2 regions of the Cytobacillus sp. Bac17 genome follow, and region 1 is predicted to be linked to the other one. Evidence: riboswitches for the same ligand, from Rfam matches in the RefSeq annotation. Region 1 holds a riboswitch; the other holds the start of a gene.

Evidence for each region. A riboswitch is a leader RNA that binds a small molecule or an ion and turns the genes downstream of it on or off. The one in region 1 is predicted to bind lysine.
Region 2: it holds a riboswitch for lysine, as region 1 does, so the genes downstream of both, NR125_RS06505 (aspartate kinase) here and NR125_RS08235 (Na+/H+ antiporter NhaC family protein) in region 1, are expected to answer to the same signal.

Annotation. Positions count from the first base shown of each region.
Region 1 covers NZ_JALJRC010000004.1:52,063-62,767, reverse strand. Annotated here, with positions in the region: gene NR125_RS08245 (HD-GYP domain-containing protein) at 1-361, shown strand, start outside; gene yunB (sporulation protein YunB) at 433-1,179, shown strand; lysine riboswitch at 1,245-1,451, shown strand; gene NR125_RS08235 (Na+/H+ antiporter NhaC family protein) at 1,624-3,201, shown strand; gene NR125_RS08230 (YsnF/AvaK domain-containing protein) at 3,291-4,172, opposite strand; gene NR125_RS08225 (sodium-dependent transporter) at 4,637-6,154, shown strand; gene NR125_RS08220 (methionine/alanine import family NSS transporter small subunit) at 6,154-6,261, shown strand; gene NR125_RS08215 (M23 family metallopeptidase) at 6,310-7,302, opposite strand; gene lipA (lipoyl synthase) at 7,614-8,531, shown strand; gene NR125_RS08205 (YhcN/YlaJ family sporulation lipoprotein) at 8,588-9,274, opposite strand; gene NR125_RS08200 (YutD family protein) at 9,442-9,717, shown strand; gene NR125_RS08195 (hypothetical protein) at 9,783-10,070, opposite strand; gene NR125_RS08190 (DUF3055 domain-containing protein) at 10,171-10,437, opposite strand; gene NR125_RS08185 (EAL domain-containing protein) at 10,671-10,705, shown strand, end outside.
Region 2 covers NZ_JALJRC010000002.1:423,943-434,647, reverse strand. Annotated here, with positions in the region: gene NR125_RS06530 (enoyl-CoA hydratase) at 1-589, shown strand, start outside; gene NR125_RS06525 (electron transfer flavoprotein subunit beta/FixA family protein) at 853-1,626, shown strand; gene NR125_RS06520 (electron transfer flavoprotein subunit alpha/FixB family protein) at 1,667-2,644, shown strand; gene trxA (thioredoxin) at 2,823-3,137, shown strand; gene uvrC (excinuclease ABC subunit UvrC) at 3,396-5,189, shown strand; lysine riboswitch at 5,318-5,497, shown strand; gene NR125_RS06505 (aspartate kinase) at 5,688-6,917, shown strand; gene NR125_RS06500 (YslB family protein) at 6,979-7,431, opposite strand; gene NR125_RS06495 (succinate dehydrogenase cytochrome b558 subunit) at 7,781-8,389, shown strand; gene sdhA (succinate dehydrogenase flavoprotein subunit) at 8,531-10,291, shown strand; gene sdhB (succinate dehydrogenase iron-sulfur subunit) at 10,295-10,705, shown strand, end outside.

The sequences.
Region 1 (10,705 bases):
CGGCAAGATTATTGCGATTGCCGATGTGTTTGATGCAGTAACATCTAATCGCATTTACAGACAGGCTATGCTTCCGCATGAAGGTCTGGAGATTTTGTATGCAGGGGCAGAAAAGTTATTTGATAAGAGGATAATCGAAGTTTTTCGTCAAGCGGTCGCTGTATATCCTGTGGGTGTTACAGTCGAGCTGAATGATGGCAGGAAAGGCGTTGTCTGCCGGCAGAACGCGGGTCTGAGTGATAGGCCTGTCATCCGCATACTTGAAGAAAAGGGCAGGAATGTCGAGCCATATGAAGCAGATTTGAGGATTGAATTGAATTCTGTCATTATAGGATGCGATACGACTTTTGTACAACAATAAACTATTTTGGATTTTTGAGCCTAGTTCCCTCCTTTACAGCATACATATAGCTTGTAAAGGGGGGATTTGTTTTGGCAAAATTTCGCGGCCGGCTGCCCCGGAAAGGTCCTCTGCCATTTCGCTATGTATTTCTATTGACCTTTATATTTTTCGTCATCTCAACTGCTGCCGGCCTATGGATTATCAACGAAGGGCTTAAGCCCACACTTATGAGCTATGCCGATTCACAGACAAGGAAAATCGCATCATTGGTGATAAACAATGCGATTAATAAAAAAATTACCAATGTGATGGATTTGGAAGATATGTTTGAAGCAAGTGAAAGCGGTGTTGTCAGCATCAATGTTGAAAAGCTGAACAGGGTCAAAGCGGAAGTAACCGAACTGGTTCAGGATAATATTAAGAAAGCGGAAAAGGGCGATTTGGATGCTTTGGAGTCCTTTACAGACGTGGAAATCAACACGGAACAAATGGAGAATACAAATGGAATTGTTTATTATGTGCCGCTTGGCCAGGCAACCAATAATGCGCTTCTCGGAAACTTGGGTCCCCGGATACCGGTAAAATTTAATGCAGTGGGCTCTGTTACCTCCAATTTTATAACTGAAACAAAGGATCATGGCATTAATAATGTTGAAGTAAAGGTTCTGGTACGCCTGGATGTGCAGGTTCAAATCATTATTCCTTTTGCCACCAAAATTATCACTGTACAGGAGGATGTGCTTGCCGCTTATGGTATTTACCCAGGAAAGGTCCCGCAATTTTATAATGGCGGAGGGGGCACCTCACCATCAATAGAAATACCGGCCGGCCAATAACACTTGCAAATAGATTAGTATTTTGATAAAATTTCAATATAATTTCATAAAAACCTTATCATATCCGATGGGGTAGAGGCGCAAGATTCAAGAGTACGCTGTGCGAGGATGACAACTAAGACCGCAGCCGAAAGGGAATGTTGCCGAAGCATGATTAGTGAGTCAGAACTAATCTTGCTGGGGTTACTTCGAATAGGAGTAACACTGTCATTATGAGGGGAAAGTATGAATATACTTTGTCAAAGCCTTCATAATGGGGAGCTACAGATCGTGATGGAGAAACTAATTACTTCAAAAGAGTAATGATAGATTTTTCTCTATCGTTACTCTTTTTTTATTTTGACTCTGTCATCATCCTTGTTGTTTCCCCTACGAAAAGCTACAGGCGCCCGCTTATCGGCGCCTGTAGCTGGACACCAATCAAATTTCAGAGGAGGACAAGTAATGGCAAACACGATTTTCTCCCTGCTTCCGCCTTTGGTAGCAATCGCCATGGTTATCCTGACCAGGCGTGTATTGCTGTCATTGGGAGTGGGAATCGTAACAGCCGCACTATTGCTGGCTGAATTTAGCATCACAGAAACATTCAGCATCATTTGGGATGCTGTAAAAGGAATTTTTGTTTCAGACGGAGAGCTGAACACCTGGAATGTATATATTATTTTATTCTTGCTTGTATTAGGAGTTATTACTGCATTTATATCTATTTCAGGCGGAAGCCGCGCATTTGGAGAATGGGCGATGAAGCGGGTCAAGACCCGTGCAGGCGCACAGATTGTCGGAGCTGTTTTAGGTATTATCATATTCATTGACGACTATTTCAATGCTCTGGCAGTCGGCCAGATTTCACGTCCGATTACTGACAGGCAGCGCGTTTCCCGTGCGAAACTTGCCTATTTGATTGATTCGACTTCAGCACCTGTTTGTGTGGTTTCACCAGTATCAAGCTGGGGAGCATACATCATTGCGCTGATTGGAACTATCCTTGCTGCCCATAATGTTAGCGAGTATTCAGCTTTCTCGGCATTTATTCAAATGATTCCAATGAATCTTTATGTATGGGCTACACTCGCTATTGTGTTTATTGTTGCAATAAGGGGCATCGAAATTGGGCCAATGAGGGTACATGAGAAGCGGGCAGTTGAAGAGGGACTTGTAATGGATCCTGAGAAGCCTGCACCTGGTGAGCTTAAAGACGACCTTCCAACAAGTTCAAAAGGATCAGTCGGAGATCTTGTGTGGCCGATTATTGCCCTTGTCATTGGTACAGTTGGTGCGATGCTTTGGACGGGGTCACAGGCGGTTGAAGGAAATGCGACGATCCTGCAAATTTTTGAAAACACAGATGTATCGAAGTCACTTATCCTTGGCGGCCTCGTAGGTCTAGTGGTTTCAATGGGATTATTCTTCCGTCAGGCCTTTGTTTTGAAAGGTGTTAACGCAAATGTTTTTGGCAAAGGGGTATGGGAAGGCATAAAATCCATGCTTCCAGCTGTTTATATCTTGCTGTTTGCCTGGGCGATTGTTGATCTGATCGGCCGTCTGGAAACTGGAAAGTATTTGGCAGGTATTGTGGAAAGTTCCAATATGAGCACTTCATGGCTTCCGCTTTTACTTTTCCTCATCGCGGGAATTATGGCATTCAGTACTGGAACCTCATGGGGATCTTTCGGCATCCTGCTTCCGATTGCTGGAGATATTGCTGCTGCAACAGATATCACGCTGTTATTGCCGGCTATGTCAGCTGTCCTTGCCGGAGCGGTTTTCGGGGATCATTGTTCACCGATTTCCGATACAACGATTCTTTCCTCAACCGGGGCAGGGTGTAACCATATGGACCATGTGATGACTCAGCTTCCATATGCCTTGATTTCAGCGGGAATCGCAGCTGTTGGTTATTTAATCGTCGGGTTTACTGGCAGCACTGCTATCGCATTACTTACAGTGGCTGTTCTTGTAGCGGCATTTGCTTTCCTTGGCCGTGGTAAAAAAGAAGCCTGGCAGGAAAATAATGCTAGTTAAAAACCTATAGAAAAAGGCTTTCTCTTTGAGAAAGCCTTTTGGTGTTCATCCATCATATTAAAGAGGTCCCCGGGAAGGGACCTTTTTAATTATAGGTTGTCATTATTTCTTCTATTAAGAGAACGATCTAAGTCTTCATCGTCAGTAACATATTCTTGGCCGCCTTCTAGATGCACTTCTTCTTTCTTGAGGTTTTCTTTAACCTGCTGGGTTTCCTGAACTTCCCGTTTGCCTACGACAATTTCTTCGGTGACAACAGGCCTTTTGGAGACTTCTACACGCTCTTCTGTAATTGGGATCCTGATTGTTTCCTCATCTGATATAGGTGATGTGCTTGCGCCAGTTGGATCGTCCACTTTTCTTCTTTCTACATACACTTCTTCATGCTCTACCGGTACATTAATTGCTTTTTGTTCTTCCACAACATCTTTATGGATTTCAACTTCTCCGGCTTGAACACGTTCTTTTGACACATCCAGCAGTTCTTCCCGGAGTTTTAATGATTGTTCATCTTCTTCAGCGGGATTTCTCTGCTGGCTATATCCCCCATTGTAAGTGCTGTCCACGTTGGCTTCAGCAGTTCCTGCATTGGTAAAGCCTGTTGCAGTATCCATTCTATCGCTGTATAAAATGATTTTTCCCTCGTTTACATAAGTTTCATACTTGCGTGCTTCATCATCTGACATGCCCAGTTCCCTGAACTTTTCACCTGCAGAGTCGCTGGTCATGCGATCATCATCAAACCATGATGCGAGACTATTTAAGAATCCCGCGCTCTCGCTGCTGTCTCTATCTTTAGTCTCGAAGGTCTCTGTATGAACACCGGTTTTATCTTCAAGAGACGTATCCAGGTGTTCTGTCTGCCCAATGATGGATAGATCCTGAACAGGGTATCCGTCATTTTGCAGTTCTTGAATGGCATTTACTACTTCCCTTTGTGAATTATAAACTCCGATAATATTGGCATCCATTTGTAAAAACCTCCTTTGCAGTGCTTTATGCTATATTTGGTAATGGTTAAGCACATTGGTTATATTCCCGGGTCTTGGAAGAGCAAACAAGGTTAATTTTGGCATCTTACCAATTTTATTTTGAATTTTCTGAATAAAAAATGAAAGTTTTTAGCTTTTAAGAATAAATTTTACTAAGGGGGTGAGGACAAAGAATATATTGATCAGCTTTGGTGGAATAACTCCTGGCCGAGTTGAATTCTAATGATAATTAAAATACGAGTATACTAATTTGGTTATGTGCTTTACTCTGGCAATGTACTAAAATAAATTATTTCGAAAAATAATACTATTAGGAAAATAATGTTTTGACAGATTATCAAAAACTAGCTATACTAGGCTTAGTTAGATTTAATTATCTGAAAATATAAAAAGTTCCCATTGTTCTTTTTAATTGGGAATATTTACAGGGGGTAGTAATTACTATGGATAATCGTCCGCAGTGGGGATCCAGAGCTGGCTTTATATTGGCAGCGGTGGGTTCTGCAATTGGTCTAGGAAACATTTGGCGTTTCCCTGCAGTTGCATATGAAAATGGAGGGGGAGCATTCTTTTTTCCGTATTTATTTGCTCTGCTGACAGCAGGAATACCGCTTCTGATTATGGAATTTACAATTGGCCATAGGTATCGGGGTTCAGCACCACTGTCTTATGCTAGATTAAGTAAAAAATACGAATGGTTAGGCTGGTGGCAGGTAGCCATCTCATTTGTCATTTCAACATATTATGCGGTTATTATCGCATGGGCAATGTCTTTCGCAGGCTTCTCGTTTAATCTCAAATGGGGTGACGATCCAAACGGATTCCTCTTTGGAGAATATTTGAAGCTTTCTGAAACGCCAGGAGATATAGGCGGGATTGTCCCAGGAGTTTTCATTCCTTTAGTTATTGTTTGGGTAGTAACACTTGGCATCCTGTTCAAGGGAATTAAAAAAGGTATTGAAATCGCGAACAAAATCTTTATTCCTGTCCTTGTAGTTTTATTCTTAATTATTGTTGTTCGCGCATTGACACTTGATGGAGCTATTGCCGGATTGGATGCATTCTTTAAGCCAAACTGGGAGATGATAGCAGATCCTAAGGTTTGGGTTGCGGCATATGGCCAGATCTTCTTTAGTTTATCAATTGGATTTGCCATCATGGTAACATATTCAAGCTACCTTCCTAAGAAAACGGATTTGACAAACAGTGCTTTCATTACAGGTTTTGCAAACTCTGGATTTGAACTTCTTGCAGGGATCGGAGTTTTTGCCGCATTAGGATTCATGGCTGCACAGCAGGGTGTGGGTATTAATGAAGTTGTATCATCCGGTGTAGGATTAGCATTCGTGGTATTCCCGCAAATCATTAACGAATTCCCTGCTTTAAATGGGTTATTCGGGTCTTTCTTCTTTATCTGTTTAACACTGGCGGGCTTAACTTCGCTAATTTCAATTGTTGAAACATTTGTTGCCGGTGTACAGGATAAGTTTAATGTATCACGTAATAAAGCTGTTCTTGTTGGCGGCGGTTTATCTGCTGTTATTTCAATCCTTTTTGCGACACAGGGCGGATTATACTTCCTTGATGCAGCGGATTATTTCATTAACCAGTTTGGAGTTGCCCTGGCAGGACTTGTCCAGGTTGTAATTGTTGGATGGGTATTAAAAGAATTGAAAAATCTTCAAAACCATGCAGATGCTGTTTCCGATATAAAACTTGGGGCATGGTGGAAAGTGTGTTTAATTGGAATTACACCAATTGTGCTTGGTTATATGATGATTCAAAACATTATAACAAATGTGAAAGATAATTATGAAGGATATCCTACAAGCTTCCTGCTCTATTCAGGATGGGGAGTTGCAATAGCTGCATTGATTATGGGCTTTGTGTTTATGGCAATTAAAAAGAACGAAACACAGACTAAGCTTACGATCCCAAATGATAAGGAGGTATCTCAATAATGTCTGGTGGCGCAATTACAATGATGGTGGTTGGGATGCTCATTATCTGGGGCGGTCTGGCAGCAAGTATAATGAATGCAGTATCTAAAGCAAAAAAAGCTAAATAATAAATAATGAAGGACTGCCTAATTAAATAGGCAGTCCTTTATTTATGTTTATTTTCTTCTTGCTTTTATCCGATCCTGTCTTTCCCATAATCTTAAATGAGGATATGGATCATAGGACCACTCAGTATAGCCATTGTCTTTGTATATGCCATAATGGAGATGGGGAGGGAATTTACCTGATGTACCCGGAGGCCCGTAGCCGGAGCTTCCTACCCCTCCTATCATCATCCCGGGCTCAACGATTTGCCCAACTTTCAGATCTTTTGCAAATCCGCTTAAATGGGCAAAGTAATGATAGTTATTATTAATATCACGGATGCCGATTCTCCATCCTCCATATTTGTTCCAGCCTTTCATTTCCACTATTCCATAAGATGTAGCCCGGACGGGCACCCCGTAATCAGCGAAAATATCTGTTCCTTCATGAATCCGCCTTCCGCCCCATCCTCTGGCGTCACCCCAGGTATTTCTGTAGCTGTAATTGCTCCTCAAAGGGACAGGGAAGGTGTGGTCATCAAGATCAAGGCGGCCGAACTGCTTATAAATTTGGGCTTTGCCGATAATGATGCCGACAGCTTTATCGCGTTTATAATAATTCCACAATCCAATTTTTAAATTATCATGGTCTGTACCATATGAGAGAAGGAATTTGGCAAAGGAATGAAGAACATCTTCATCACTTTTCAAGCTGGCTTTTCCGTCCCCGTCCCCGTCCATTCCTATTCCATTGAAAAATTGTATGGATGTAGGATTCTCATCGGATGGATCTGGGTTCAATATTCCCGCCCACTCTTCAGGTTTGAAATAGATGCCTGTAATGCCTTCTGCTTTGGGAATATCCCTTCTGGACTGCCGGACATTCCGTTCATACTGATCAATCCCCGCAAGGTAATACCAGGGGATGTTCGTAACAGCTTCAACTTTTTTATATAAGGTCATTCTTTGTTTATATACATCAGCTTGATTTTCTTGGGCGCTGACTGTGCATAAGGAAATCAGAAATAACGATAAGGCCGCAGCTGCGGTAAATAATATCCGCACGGAAATCCTCCCTTCTTTTATGGTCTGCTTATTTAGTTTGTGAGGAATGGATAATTTAATAAATATCAATTAATGGTAATACCAGAATCTTCGGCTTGTCCTCTTCAATTCATTATGATAAAGTGGCATCAGGTGAAGCCTAATCAGCTTAGTCGGAATTTGCTTATGACAGGCTTTTAATAGGCAGGAATGTATTAATTCTGAAGTCAGATAACTGTCTGGCTCCAGCGCCTACCCCCTCGAGGCCTCAAGCCAAGGGTAAGGCGCTTGCGCCTTTCTTTCCGTCTAGCTTCAGTTTAAGGAGTGGGAAAATGAGCAAAAAAGAAGAGTACTTGCGCAAGCCTGAATGGCTGAAAATAAAGTTAAACACAAATGAAAATTATACTGGCCTAAAAAAAATGATGAGGGAAAAAAATCTGCATACTGTTTGTGAAGAGGCTAAGTGCCCCAACATTCATGAATGCTGGGCAGTAAGAAGAACGGCCACGTTCATGATTCTTGGGGATGTTTGTACGCGTGCCTGCCGTTTTTGTGCTGTCAAAACGGGCCTGCCAACTGAATTGGATCTTCAGGAGCCGGAACGCGTAGCAGATTCCGTAGCGCTAATGAACTTAAAGCATGCAGTGGTAACAGCTGTAGCAAGAGATGACTTAAAGGACGGCGGTGCTGCTGTTTTCGCAGAAACGGTCCGTGCCATCAGAAGAAAAAGCCCGTTCACTACGATTGAAGTATTGCCCTCAGACATGGGCGGTGTGTATGATAATCTGAAAATGCTTATGGATGCCCGGCCTGATATTCTTAACCACAATATCGAAACAGTTGAGCGCCTGACTCCAAGAGTAAGAGCGCGTGCAAAATATAAGCGCTCTCTTGAATTTTTAAAGCGTGCAAAAGAGATGCAGCCAGATATTCCTACAAAATCCAGCTTGATGATCGGGCTTGGCGAAACAAAAGAGGAAATAATTGCGGTAATGGATGATCTGCGTGCCCATGATGTTGATATTATGACAATAGGGCAGTATCTGCAGCCATCCAAGAAACATCTTAAGGTTTTGAAATACTATTCACCTGAAGAATTCCAGGAGCTGAAGGACATTGCAATGAGCAAAGGATTCAGCCATTGTGAAGCAGGCCCGCTTGTCCGCTCTTCCTATCATGCTGATGAACAGGTAAATGCGGCATCTAAACAAAAGCAGCTTATGGGAGAAAAGGAAATCCAGGAAGCATAAGATAAAAAAAAGAGTTCAGCGCCATCGCTGGACTCTTTTTTCATACTGCTGAATGATTAACGGTTACCTGCTTTCTTGACGTTTTCCCCAAGATCATCTTTATCCATATCATCGTTTCTTTCGCCTTGCATTTCACCGTTTTCATTTTCACTTTCACTCATTCTTTCTCCTTGAGGAGAATTAAGCATTTGTTTAATTAACTGGTTAATGCCATTTTCAGCATTACGTCCATCAGAATCAACTGTTGCATAGTTTTCAACATTTTTCCTTAATGAAGTATCATCACTTACATAGACATGATACCATCTTGGGACTACAGACATGGCCATCTTCTTCACCTGATCAGCTGTCTGATTGCGATTTTTTGTGTCAGTGTTATATACGATCAGGACTTCTTCATCTGTTACAAGAGTTGAAATATCGTCCACGTTCGGAACTTCAGTGCAATATTTTCCGATAATATCTGCAACCTGCTCACGGTCAATGGCAGCATAGTGATCCGCTGAAACGTTGTCTCCCATAATTGGGCTTTTTTGATGGCGCACATATCCGAAGTCTTCACCGGTATTGTTTCGGCCGTTTCGCCCGTTGCCCATATCCCTGTTGTATAAATCAGCACGCTGGTCATTTACATTTATGGTGTGACCGGTTTCTTCATAGATATCTTCTTTTGCGGCATTGTTTTGACAGGCAGTCAGTGCAGCCATGCCGCTAATGCCAAGAATGATTAGTGATTTTTTCACTATAAACACCTCCTCATCTATAGAATTGCCACTGCTGAATTTTTTTCTCTTAGTAATTGATGGGGAATCAGTTATAATTTAATTAGGACAAATATTGGTTTGTTTTCATATCCTGTGATTTCCAATATAATACTGGTACATATGCTTTTTAAGTTGAGGTGAATAAATTGGTCTGCATTAATAATATCTGCTATGAAGTGATTCAGGAAGAACGGGATGGTTTTAATGAGGAAGCATTTCGCGGGAGATACAGCGAAATTTTATCCAGGTATGACTATATTGTTGGCGACTGGGGATATGGTCAGCTTCGTCTCCGCGGCTTTTTCGATGATCAGAACCAAAAGGCTTCATTTGATACAAAAATAAGTACTCTGACCGAGTATCTTTACGAATTCTGTAATTTCGGATGTGCCTATTTTGTTGTGAAAAAAGTGAAAAGCTAAAAAGGGCAGGGGGGTAACCCTGCCCTTTTTTGATGCTGCCTAGCCCTTTGTGGGTGTACGCTTTTTTAAGTCTCTGTATATGGCGGTTCTTCATTTTTATCAGGGTCATCATGCGGCGGATGCGCCCCTGGCATTTGCCTCGGCAAGTTCTGATGGAGGGACTTGAACTCATAATTGAAGGCACTGTAATAGCGCTGGCCCTCCTGCCATGGGGTGCTTTTGTTCTCTACCGGCTCATCCGCATTTCTAGGAGAGCCATAGGCACCTTCAGGCAAGTCCTCGGGAATAAGGAAATTCCTTTGCGTTTCCACGTTTGAGAAATCGGTGTATGTGCGTCTTTCTTTATCGTCCATGCTATCACTCCTTAGGAAGTTTATATGCAGCAGGGTCTTTAAAGAAAAGGGAGAACCCACAAAAATAGGTTCTCCCTTAGTATCTGTTTATTATCGTATATTAAACGATTTCCATGAGAAATGACTTAAGCTCCTCTGCATCTTCCTCAGAAAGCTGAAAAACATGCTCAAGATAGCCTTCTTCCTTTAAATCATCTTCTCCAATAATGGCAAATCGGCTTCCCTGGATATCAAGGACCAATTGTTTGCCGTAATAGCGATCGGAACGAACAATAGCCAAATCGAATCGCTGGTTTTCTCCCATAAAGCTGACAAATCTGGTTTTTGTTTCTTCGAGATCATCATATAAGAAAAAGCGTTCTGCCAAATATAACACTCCTCAGTTGTTTTATATACCGATTATAGCATGTCCTTGTTGGGTTTATGTTCGAAGGGGATGAATCTTTTTATTCTCTTTTCACCCTTTATTGGCTAAATATATATTTTTTCTATTAAAGGAAAAAATACTCAATTCGAAATATTGTGATACAATAGCTGGTAGGGTAGCATAGTAATAAAGGCTTATAGCCACTACAAAAATAAAGCTGGCAGCTGAGAGGAATGAAAGGTATGGTCCACCATTACATAAAAAGATT
Region 2 (10,705 bases), on a different contig from region 1:
TGATATTAAAGAATTTACAACCATTGAAAGCGGTGAAGATTTTTCAAGCTTGGCGACTTATGGACAGGATCTCTTTGAGAGAATGGAAAAATTCCCTAAGCCAATTATTGCAGCGATTCATGGAGCGGCATTGGGCGGCGGTTTGGAGCTTGCCATGGGCTGTCATTTCCGTCTCGTAGCTGAAAACGCAAAGCTGGGTCTTCCAGAGCTTCAGCTTGGATTAATTCCTGGTTTTGCCGGAACTCAGAGGCTTCCCCGATATGTAGGTGCAGCGCGTGCAGCAGAAATGCTTTTCACTAGTGACCCAATTACCGGGCTTGAGGCAGTGCAATATGGTCTGGCTAACCATGCCTATCCTGAGGAGCAGCTGTTGGACAATGCTTATAGTATGGCGAAGAAAATTGCCAAGAAGAGCCCTGGTTCGATCAAGGCGGCCATTGAGCTCTTAAACTACGGAAAGACGGGGCAATTCTACGAAGGTGTTAAAAAAGAAGCAGAATTGTTTGGGGAAGTATTTGTTTCTGAAGATGGCAAGGAAGGCATATCTGCGTTTATTGAAAAGCGTGAACCAAGCTTTACCGGAAAATAGTGTTTTAAAAGATTTGTACTGAAAGATTACATTCATCCTCATAATCTATTATAATAGACTTGTATGCGGATGATCTAATCTTCAGAAGATTCAATGGTTATATTATGGTCTGTGAGCGAGCGCCCGCTCAATTCTAAAAGCGGGCAGTTCCAAGCAGATAAGCCTTTCTGTATGCGTTAAATATTTTCAATCTTTCGAAGTGAAGAAATGTTTTAATTAATGGCTTTGTTTTTTGACAATGCTTAATTACTAGGAGGGAAATCATGAACATCTACGTATTAATGAAGAGAACATTTGATACTGAGGAAAAAATTACCATCTCCGGCGGCAAAATCAATGAAGATGGCGCTGAATTTATCATTAATCCATATGATGAATATGCAATTGAAGAAGCAATCCAGGTTCGGGATGCGAATGGCGGAGAAGTGACGGTTGTTTCCGTAGGAACAGAAGAAGCTGAAAAGCAGCTCCGTACCGCTCTTGCGATGGGTGCCGATAAAGCTGTATTAATAAATACAGAAGATGATCTTGAAGGTGGAGATCAATACACGACTGCAAAAATCTTATCCGAATACTTGAAAGACAAAGATGCTGACTTAATCATTGCAGGAAATGTAGCAATTGATGGGGGTTCGGGACAGGTTGGACCTCGTGTAGCAGAAATTTTGGGCATTTCTTATGTAACAACTATTACAAAGCTTGATATCAATGGCAGCTCTGCGACAGTAGTGCGCGATGTTGAAGGGGATTCAGAAGTAATTGAGACATCACTTCCATTATTGGTCACTGCTCAGCAGGGGTTAAATGAGCCGCGCTATCCATCTTTGCCGGGAATTATGAAGGCAAAAAAGAAGCCACTTGATGAGCTTGAGCTTGATGATCTTGATCTTGATGAGGACGATGTTGAAGCCAAAACAAAAACAATTGAAATCTATTTGCCTCCTAAGAAGGAAGCAGGAAAAGTTCTTGAAGGCGAGCTGGAAGATCAAGTTAAGGAACTTGTGAAACTTCTTCATACTGAAGCCAAAGTTGTCTGATCATCAATAACTGATAATAATAACGCAGGGGGTAAAACATATGGCTAGAAAAGTATTAGTGTTAGGTGAAGTCCGTGACGGTTCATTGCGTAATGTATCCTTCGAAGCTGTTGCAGCTGGTAAGACTGCGTCAGAAGGCGGAGAGGTTGTAGGTGTTTTAATTGGTGATTCTGTAAGCGCTTTAGCTAATGAAATGATTCACTATGGTGCTGACCGTGTTGTAACTGTTGAAGATGAAAAGCTGAAGCAGTATACTCCTGACGGCTTTTCACAGGCTTTAATGGCTGTGATTGATTCCGAAAGTCCGGAAGGCCTGATTTTTGGACATACAGCATTAGGGAAAGATCTCGCTCCTAAAATTGCTGCCAAGCTGGAGTCAGGTTTAATCTCTGACGTAACGAGCCTTGAAGAGGCAGGCGGCAACCTGGTGTTCACACGCCCGATTTATTCAGGTAAAGCTTTTGAAAAGAAAATTGTTACAGATGGCCTCCTCTTTGCAACAATTCGTCCAAACAACATAGCTCCATTGGAGAAAGATGAATCAAGATCAGGAGATATTGCTTCTGTTGCAGCAGAAATCAAAGATCTTCGCACGATCATTAAGGAAGTTGTCCGCAAAGCAAGTGAAGGCGTTGATTTATCCGAAGCTAAGGTTATCATTGCCGGCGGCCGCGGCGTTAAGAGCGAGGAAGGCTTTGAGCCATTAAAAGAACTTGCTTCGGTTCTAAATGGAGCAGTGGGTGCATCACGCGGAGCTTGTGATGCTGATTATTGTGACTACTCGCTGCAAATTGGCCAAACCGGTAAGGTTGTAACACCAGATCTATATATTGCTTGCGGCATCTCCGGTGCTATTCAGCATTTAGCTGGGATGTCCAACTCAAAAGTAATCGTAGCCATTAACAAAGATCCGGAAGCCAATATCTTTAAAGTAGCTGATTATGGTATTGTTGGAGATCTGTTTGAGGTTGTTCCACTGTTAACTGAAGAATTCAAAAAGCTTAAAGTAAATGCATAAGATAGTATATCGAATGGGCGGCTGATGGCCGCCCATTATACATAGTGCCAATAGGGAAAGAAAGAGAATAATCTGTTCCAAATAGGGTAAATTACGATCGAGCAGATTGTTCGCAACATATAATAAACGATGGTATACTGTCGTTAGTATTTGAGTTAAATTTTAGGAGGCATATCAAATGGCTATTTCACATGCAACTGACCAAAACTTCACTGCTGAGACTGGTTCGGGATTAGTATTGGCAGATTTCTGGGCTCCTTGGTGCGGCCCTTGTAAAATGATCGCTCCTGTTTTAGAAGAGCTTGATTCTGAAATGGGCGATAAAGTAAAAATTGTAAAAATCGATGTTGACGAAAACCAGGAAACTGCTGGAAAGTTTGGCGTAATGAGCATTCCGACATTAATCGTTCTAAAAGACGGTGAAGTTGTAGATAAAGTGGTTGGTTTCCAGCCGAAAGAGGCTCTCGCTGAATTACTTTCAAAACATGCGTAATTTATAAGGAATTTTCCCGGTGTCCCATAAGGACATCGGGATTTTTTTGTCATATGGGTTTTGTTGTTATGCTGCAGGTTTCCAGGCTGATATAATAAGATGGTAATAATGTGCCATCTGCATATTAGCGGCTAAATAATATTGGTTTGCTGCCAGCGCAAACAAAGTATTATACTAGCTTTCACCCCAAAATGATTATGCCAAACAATGAATAAATTGAACTTCAATAAAAAGTTTTAACCGGGGAGGTGTAGTGCCATGAATGATACGATAAAAAATAAACTGATGCTGCTTCCTGCCCAGCCGGGATGTTATTTGATGAAAGACAGGCAGGGTACCATCATATACGTGGGGAAGGCAAAAATCCTGAAAAACCGTGTAAGATCCTATTTCACAGGCTCACATGACGGAAAAACATTAAGACTTGTTAATGAGATCGTAGATTTTGAGTACATTGTCACTTCTTCAGATATGGAAGCACTGATCCTTGAGATGAATCTGATCAAGAAATATGATCCGAAATATAATGTAATGCTGAAGGACGATAAAAGTTACCCTTTTATCAAATTGACGGCCGAACGCCATCCCCGTCTAATTACAACCAGAAAAGTAAAAAAAGACAGGGGAAAATACTTCGGACCATATCCCAATGTGCAGGCTGCCAATGAAACAAAAAAGCTGCTCGACCGAATTTATCCTCTCCGCAAATGTTCAACTCTTCCGGACAGAGTTTGCCTTTATTATCATTTAGGCCAATGTCTTGCGCCATGCGTGAAGGCCGTAGGTGAAGACCAATATAAGCAAATGACAGACGAGATTGCAAAATTCTTGAATGGCGGATACAAAGAGATTAAAAAAGACCTGACTGCAAAAATGACAGCAGCTGCTGAAGAATTGGACTTTGAAAGGGCAAAGGAGCTTAGGGATAAAATTGCCCATATAGATGCAACAATGGAAAAGCAAAAAATGACAATGACAGACTTTACCGACCGGGATGTATTTGGATATGCGGTTGATAAAGGATGGATGTGTGTTCAGGTATTCTTCATTAGACAGGGTAAACTCATTGAAAGAGATGTATCAATGTTCCCTATTTATAATGAGCCGGAAGAAGAAATCTTAACTTTCCTCGGCCAGTTTTATACAAAAGCAAACCACTTTAAACCGCGAGAAATATTGGCACCGGATTCGGTTGATGCTGAAATGGCAGAACAGCTTCTGGATGTTAAGGTGCTAAAACCGCAGCGAGGGCAAAAAAAGGACCTGGTGAAGCTTGCTTATAAAAATGCAAAAATTGCTCTCCAGGAGAAGTTTTCTTTAATTGAGCGTGATGAAGAACGGACAATTAAGGCTGTAGAAAATCTGGGGGATCAGCTTGGAATATATACGCCTCACCGGATAGAAGCATTTGATAATTCAAATATCCAGGGAACGGACCCTGTTTCAGCCATGATCGTCTTTATTGATGGCAAACCAGAGAAAAGAGAATACCGTAAATATAAGATTAAGTCTGTTAAAGGCCCTGATGACTATGAATCCATGAGAGAAGTAGTCCGGCGCAGATATACAAGGGTACTGAAAGAAGAGCTGCCGCTTCCGGACTTAATCATGATTGATGGGGGAAAAGGGCATGTTGAAGCTGTACGGGATGTGCTTGAAAATGAGCTCGGTCTGGATATTCCGATTTCTGGCCTGGTGAAGGATGAAAAGCACAGGACTTCTCAGCTCTTATATGGTAATCCGCTTCAAATTATTCCACTTGCAAGGAACAGCCAGGAATTTTATCTGCTTCAGAGAATTCAGGACGAGGTTCATCGTTTTGCGATTACTTTTCATCGCCAGCTTCGCGGGAAAAATGCCTTTCAGTCTATTCTTGATGATATTCCCGGCATAGGAGAAAAACGAAAGAAACAGCTGCTGAAAGCCTTTGGATCTGTTAAGAAAATGAAAGAAGCACCAATAGAGGAGTATAGGAAAATAGGCATTCCTGAGAATGTTGCCGAGGAATTGAAGTTGAGGCTCGAGGAACAAAATGGAAATCCTAAGTCATAAATGGATATAGACAGAAAATTTCAGATATGTTATACTAATTCAAACTTTATATCAATATCACTTTATAGCGATAAAGCGTATGTTCATTTAGTTCAAACAAAGTTTTGGGACTATGAACCGAATCGTTAAGTGAAGGTAGAGGTGCGAACTTCATCAGTAAAAGCTTGGAGAAGAATGAGCTTCCATGAAAAGCTTTGAAAGGGTACGTTCGCCGAAGTGGAGAAAATCTCATCATTTTTTCTGCTGGTTCTGCATTGAATAAATGCAGGATTGTCAGGACAATGCCGTCCTGGAGAGCTATCTCACTGTGTTTGCTCATTTTTATACTTTGGCTGCACAGCAATGGGATAGTAAACTATTCCATTGCTTTTTTTATTGCCCAAAAGGGTATTTTAGAGTTAAGGCCATTGTCAAATACAGCAGAGTGAACTGTTATGCTTCACTTACATAGGACGGCAAATCACAAAATTACTATTTCTTTAGAAAGAAGGGAAAGCTGTGGGAATCATTGTGCAGAAATTCGGGGGCACCTCCGTGGGGACTGTAGACAGAATTCAAAATGTTGCCAATCGGGTAATTGAAGAAAAAAATCGGGGAAATGATGTTGTTGTAGTTGTTTCGGCAATGGGCAAAACAACTGATCAGCTGGTTGGCATGGCAAGGGAGATTTCCCCCTCACCTGATAAAAGGGAAATGGACATGCTGCTTACAACCGGCGAACAGGTGACCATCTCTTTATTGGCAATGGCTTTAAATGCGAAAGGGCATCCCGCCGTTTCTTTTACAGGGTGGCAGGCAGGCATTAAAACAGAAGCAGTCCATGGCAATGCGAGGATAGTGAATATTGATCCAGGTACCATTCAGGGTGAATTAAACCAGGGGAAAATTGTAATTGTGGCAGGCTTCCAGGGGATGACTGAAGATGGTTCCATCACCACACTTGGCCGGGGCGGATCTGATACAACGGCTGTTGCACTGGCTGCAGCACTTAAAGCTGATAAATGTGATATTTATACTGATGTAACCGGGGTATTTACATCAGATCCCCGCTTTATAAAGAATGCCAGAAAATTATATTCTGTTTCCTATGATGAAATGCTTGAACTGGCCAATTTGGGGGCAGGTGTGCTCCATCCAAGAGCAGTCGAATTTGCGAAAAATTATGGACTTCCCCTTGAAGTGCGTTCAAGCCTTGAGAAGGAAGCCGGAACAATCATTGAGGAGGAAGTAAAAATGGAACAAAACTTAGTCGTGCGCGGTGTGGCATTTGAGGATGATATAACAAGGGTGACGATTCTTGGTCTTCCTAATTCAATGACTGGATTGTCTACTATTTTCTCGGCGCTTGCCAAAAATCGCATTAACGTTGATATCATTATCCAGAGCATGACAGAGGCTCAGACGACAAACCTTTCATTTTCAATAAAGAATGAAGATCTCACAGATACAGTAAAAGTGCTGGAAAAGCATAGAGAACAATTAAATTATGACAGAATTGAATGGGAATCCGGCCTTGCTAAGGTTTCGATTGTTGGCTCAGGCATGATTTCCAATCCGGGTGTGGCTGCAGAAATGTTCGAAGTGCTTTCCGCGAATGAAATAACGGTGAAAATGGTAAGCACATCAGAAATTAAAGTATCGGCGGTTGTTGAAAACAGCAAAATGATTGATGCAGTTGATGCTTTGCATGATGCATTCAATCTGTCGGTTTCTCCGGTTAAGGCTTAATTCCAGGAATATCAAACAATAAGCTATCAAAATTGATAGCTTATTGTTTGTACATATGATATTACTCAGCAGGATCCTTTTTATCCCACTTCACTGTAATAAGGATTTTGCCAGTTTTTTTGCGGGGATGTTCGAATGCCTCACAAATGACTTCTTTTTGAAGTTCAATCTGCTGGGCTATAAATCCGGCCTCAAGCTGAAAGGTGCAGTTATGATTTTTTTTGCAGCGGTCTGTAATCAGCTGGCTGGATAATTCCATTTCAATTTCATTTTTCGATTCGTTTGCGATGGAAAGATTTCCCCAGCCGGCGTTTATAAAAAACTCGGCAATCTGGCCGGCTGTTTCCAGAGGATACATGCGTGCGATCCTTTTGCCGGCCCAATATAAAATTTCCGGTGCTTCATTTCCCAAAAGGTCATGCAGCAGCACTTCCCGGATTAGTTCATAGCCAAAAACCGGAACTGACTGTATGTGATCTTCATTAGTGGATTTCGCAGATGCTAATTCGCTCAATAGTCTCCCCTCTTTCTATGATTCTATTATATACAATATGCTGAGAGAGTTAATATCAATTCGGGAAAAAATAGAACGATTTGCATAGAAATAATTACTATTCCAGTATACTGGAGAGCAGCAACTAGGTCATATTGAACCGCAGAATAATATATGTTTTTTAGCCGCTAATATTTTTTAAAAATTTTATTAATATGGAACATTTTATGTATCCGTTTTCTTGACGCTCTATTATCTTGGGAGTAAAATGGACATGTCACATAATTGTAAGAAAATGAATAACATTTTCGAGATGATGTCCTGAGCGGGGGCTCAGCATCATTTTTTTAAAATCAGGGGGGGAAAGTTTATGGCAGGTAATCGTGAGTTTTTTAATCGCAGATTGCATTCATTACTTGGGGTTATACCGGTTGGTTTGTTTTTGGTGCAGCACCTTGTAGTGAACCATTTTGCAACAGGGGGAGAGGAATCTTTTAATAATGCAGCGCATTTCATGGAAAGTCTTCCATTCAGAATATTCCTTGAAACGTTTGTAATCTATCTACCTTTGCTGTTCCACGCAATCTATGGACTTTATATTGCTTTTACTGCAAAAAATAACGCAAGCAGGTATGGATACTTCCGAAACTGGATGTTTATGCTGCAGCGTGTTTCAGGTGTCATTACACTGGTTTTTGTTGCATGGCATGTTTGGGAAACACGTGTACAGGCTGCCTTTGGAGCAGATGTTAACTTTCAGATGATGGAGAACATCCTATCTAATCCATTTATGTTCTGGTTCTATATTATTGGAGTCATTTCTGCAATTTTCCACTTTGCTAATGGGCTTTGGTCATTCCTTGTCAGCTGGGGAATTACAGTATCTCCTCGTTCACAGGTTATTTCCACGTATGTAACGATCGGAATATTCATTGCACTATCTATTGTTGGTGTACGTGCTCTAACAGCATTCATTTAAAAGACAATAAAAGACTATTAGACTTCGGATTTATAACGTGCCAATAATATTGCAGCTTTGAGAAGCAGTCTGGCTTTAAGCACGATAGGCAGGCGCTCTGCGCTTTTCTAAGTTGTACTAGTAATTAGGGAGTGAGTCACTATGGGTAAAGGAAAGGTTATAGTTGTCGGCGGCGGATTAGCCGGTTTAATGGCGACAATTAAAGTTGCAGAATCAGGGACTCCGGTTGAATTATTTTCTTTAGTGCCGGTTAAACGTTCTCACTCTGTTTGTGCCCAGGGCGGCATCAACGGAGCAGTAAATACAAAAGGGGAAGGCGATTCTCCTTGGATTCATTTTGACGATACAATTTATGGCGGAGACTTCCTGGCAAACCAGCCGCCTGTTAAAGCGATGGCAGAGGCAGCACCAGGAATTATTCACTTATTTGACCGTATGGGTGTTATGTTCAACCGTACCCCTGAAGGGCTGCTTGACTTCCGCCGCTTTGGCGGTACACAGCATCACCGTACAGCATTCGCTGGTGCTACGACAGGTCAGCAGCTTCTTTACGCGATGGACGAGCAGGTCCGCCGCCATGAAGTTGCAGGCTTAGTAACAAAGTACGAAGGCTGGGAATTCCTAGGGGTAGTAATCGACGATGATGGAGCTTGTAAGGGTGTCGTTGCCCAGAACCTGACTTCTATGGAGATCAAGTCTTTTGCTGCTGACGCCGTTATTATGGCATCCGGCGGACCTGGAATTATCTTCGGGAAATCCACTAACTCTGTTATTAACACAGGCTCAGCTGCCTCGATTGTTTATCAGCAGGGTGCTTATTATGCAAATGGAGAATTTATTCAAATTCATCCAACCGCTATTCCGGGAGACGATAAGCTTCGTCTAATGAGTGAATCTGCGCGTGGTGAAGGCGGACGAGTTTGGACATATAAAGATGGCAAACCATGGTATTTCCTTGAAGAGAAATATCCTGCTTATGGAAACCTGGTGCCTCGTGATATTGCAACCCGTGAAATTTTTGACGTGTGTGTTAACCAGAAGCTTGGCATTAATGGGGAAAACATGGTCTATCTTGATCTTTCCCATAAAGATCCTAAAGAGCTTGATATTAAGCTTGGCGGAATTATTGAAATCTATGAAAAATTCCAGGGTGAAGACCCGCGTAAAGTGCCAATGAAAATCTTCCCTGCTGTCCACTATTCAATGGGCGGACTATGGGTGGACTATGATCAGATGACGAATATTCCTGGCCTATTTGCTGCAGGTGAATGTGATTATTCACAGCATGGTGCCAACCGTCTGGGTGCAAACTCCCTTCTATCAGCCATTTACGGCGGTATGGTAGCAGGTCCGAATGCTGTCAAATATATCAGCGGCCTTGATAAGAGTGCTGAAGATCTGCCATCATCATTATTTGACCGCCACGTAAAACAGGAAGAAGAAAAATGGAATAATATTATGTCTCTTGATGGCACAGAGAATGCATATGTCCTTCATAAAGAGCTTGGTGAATGGATGACAGATAATGTAACGGTTGTACGCCACAATGACAGGCTTTTGAAAACAGATGAAAAAATTGTTGAACTTATGGAGCGCTATAAAAACATCAATATTAATGACACTGCGAAGTGGAGCAATCAGGGTGCAAGCTTTACCCGCCAATTGCAGAATATGCTTCAATTGGCTCGTGTTATTACAATTGGTGCATACAACCGTAATGAAAGCCGCGGTGCACACTATAAGCCGGATTTCCCAGAGCGTAACGATGAGGAATTCATGAAAACAACAATGGCGAAGTTTGTTGATGCAAATTCCGCTCCTGCATTCCATTACGAAGACATTGATGTAAGCTTAATAAAACCGCGTAAGCGTGACTATTCTAAAAAGAAAGGGGAGAATTAATCCATGCAAGAAACAAAAACTAAAACAGTCCGTTTTGTAATCAGCCGCCAGGATACTCCTGATTCAGCCCCTTATCAGGAAGAGTTTGAAATAGATTACCGTCCAAATATGAATGTTATTTCTGCCCTTATGGAAATTCGCCGTAATCCGGTCAACGTGAAGGGTGAACATACTACTCCAATCGCATGGGATATGAACTGTCTTGAAGAAGTCTGCGGTGCATGTTCAATGATTATTAATGGAAAGCCCCGCCAGTCCTGCACGGCTCTTGTAGATCAGCTGGAACAGCCGATCCGTCTTGAGCCGATGCGCACGTTCCCTGTAGTCCGTGACCTGCAGGTAGACAGAAGCCGTATGTTTGACTCCTTGAAAAAGGTTAAAGCGTGGATTCCGATCGATGGTACTTATGATTTG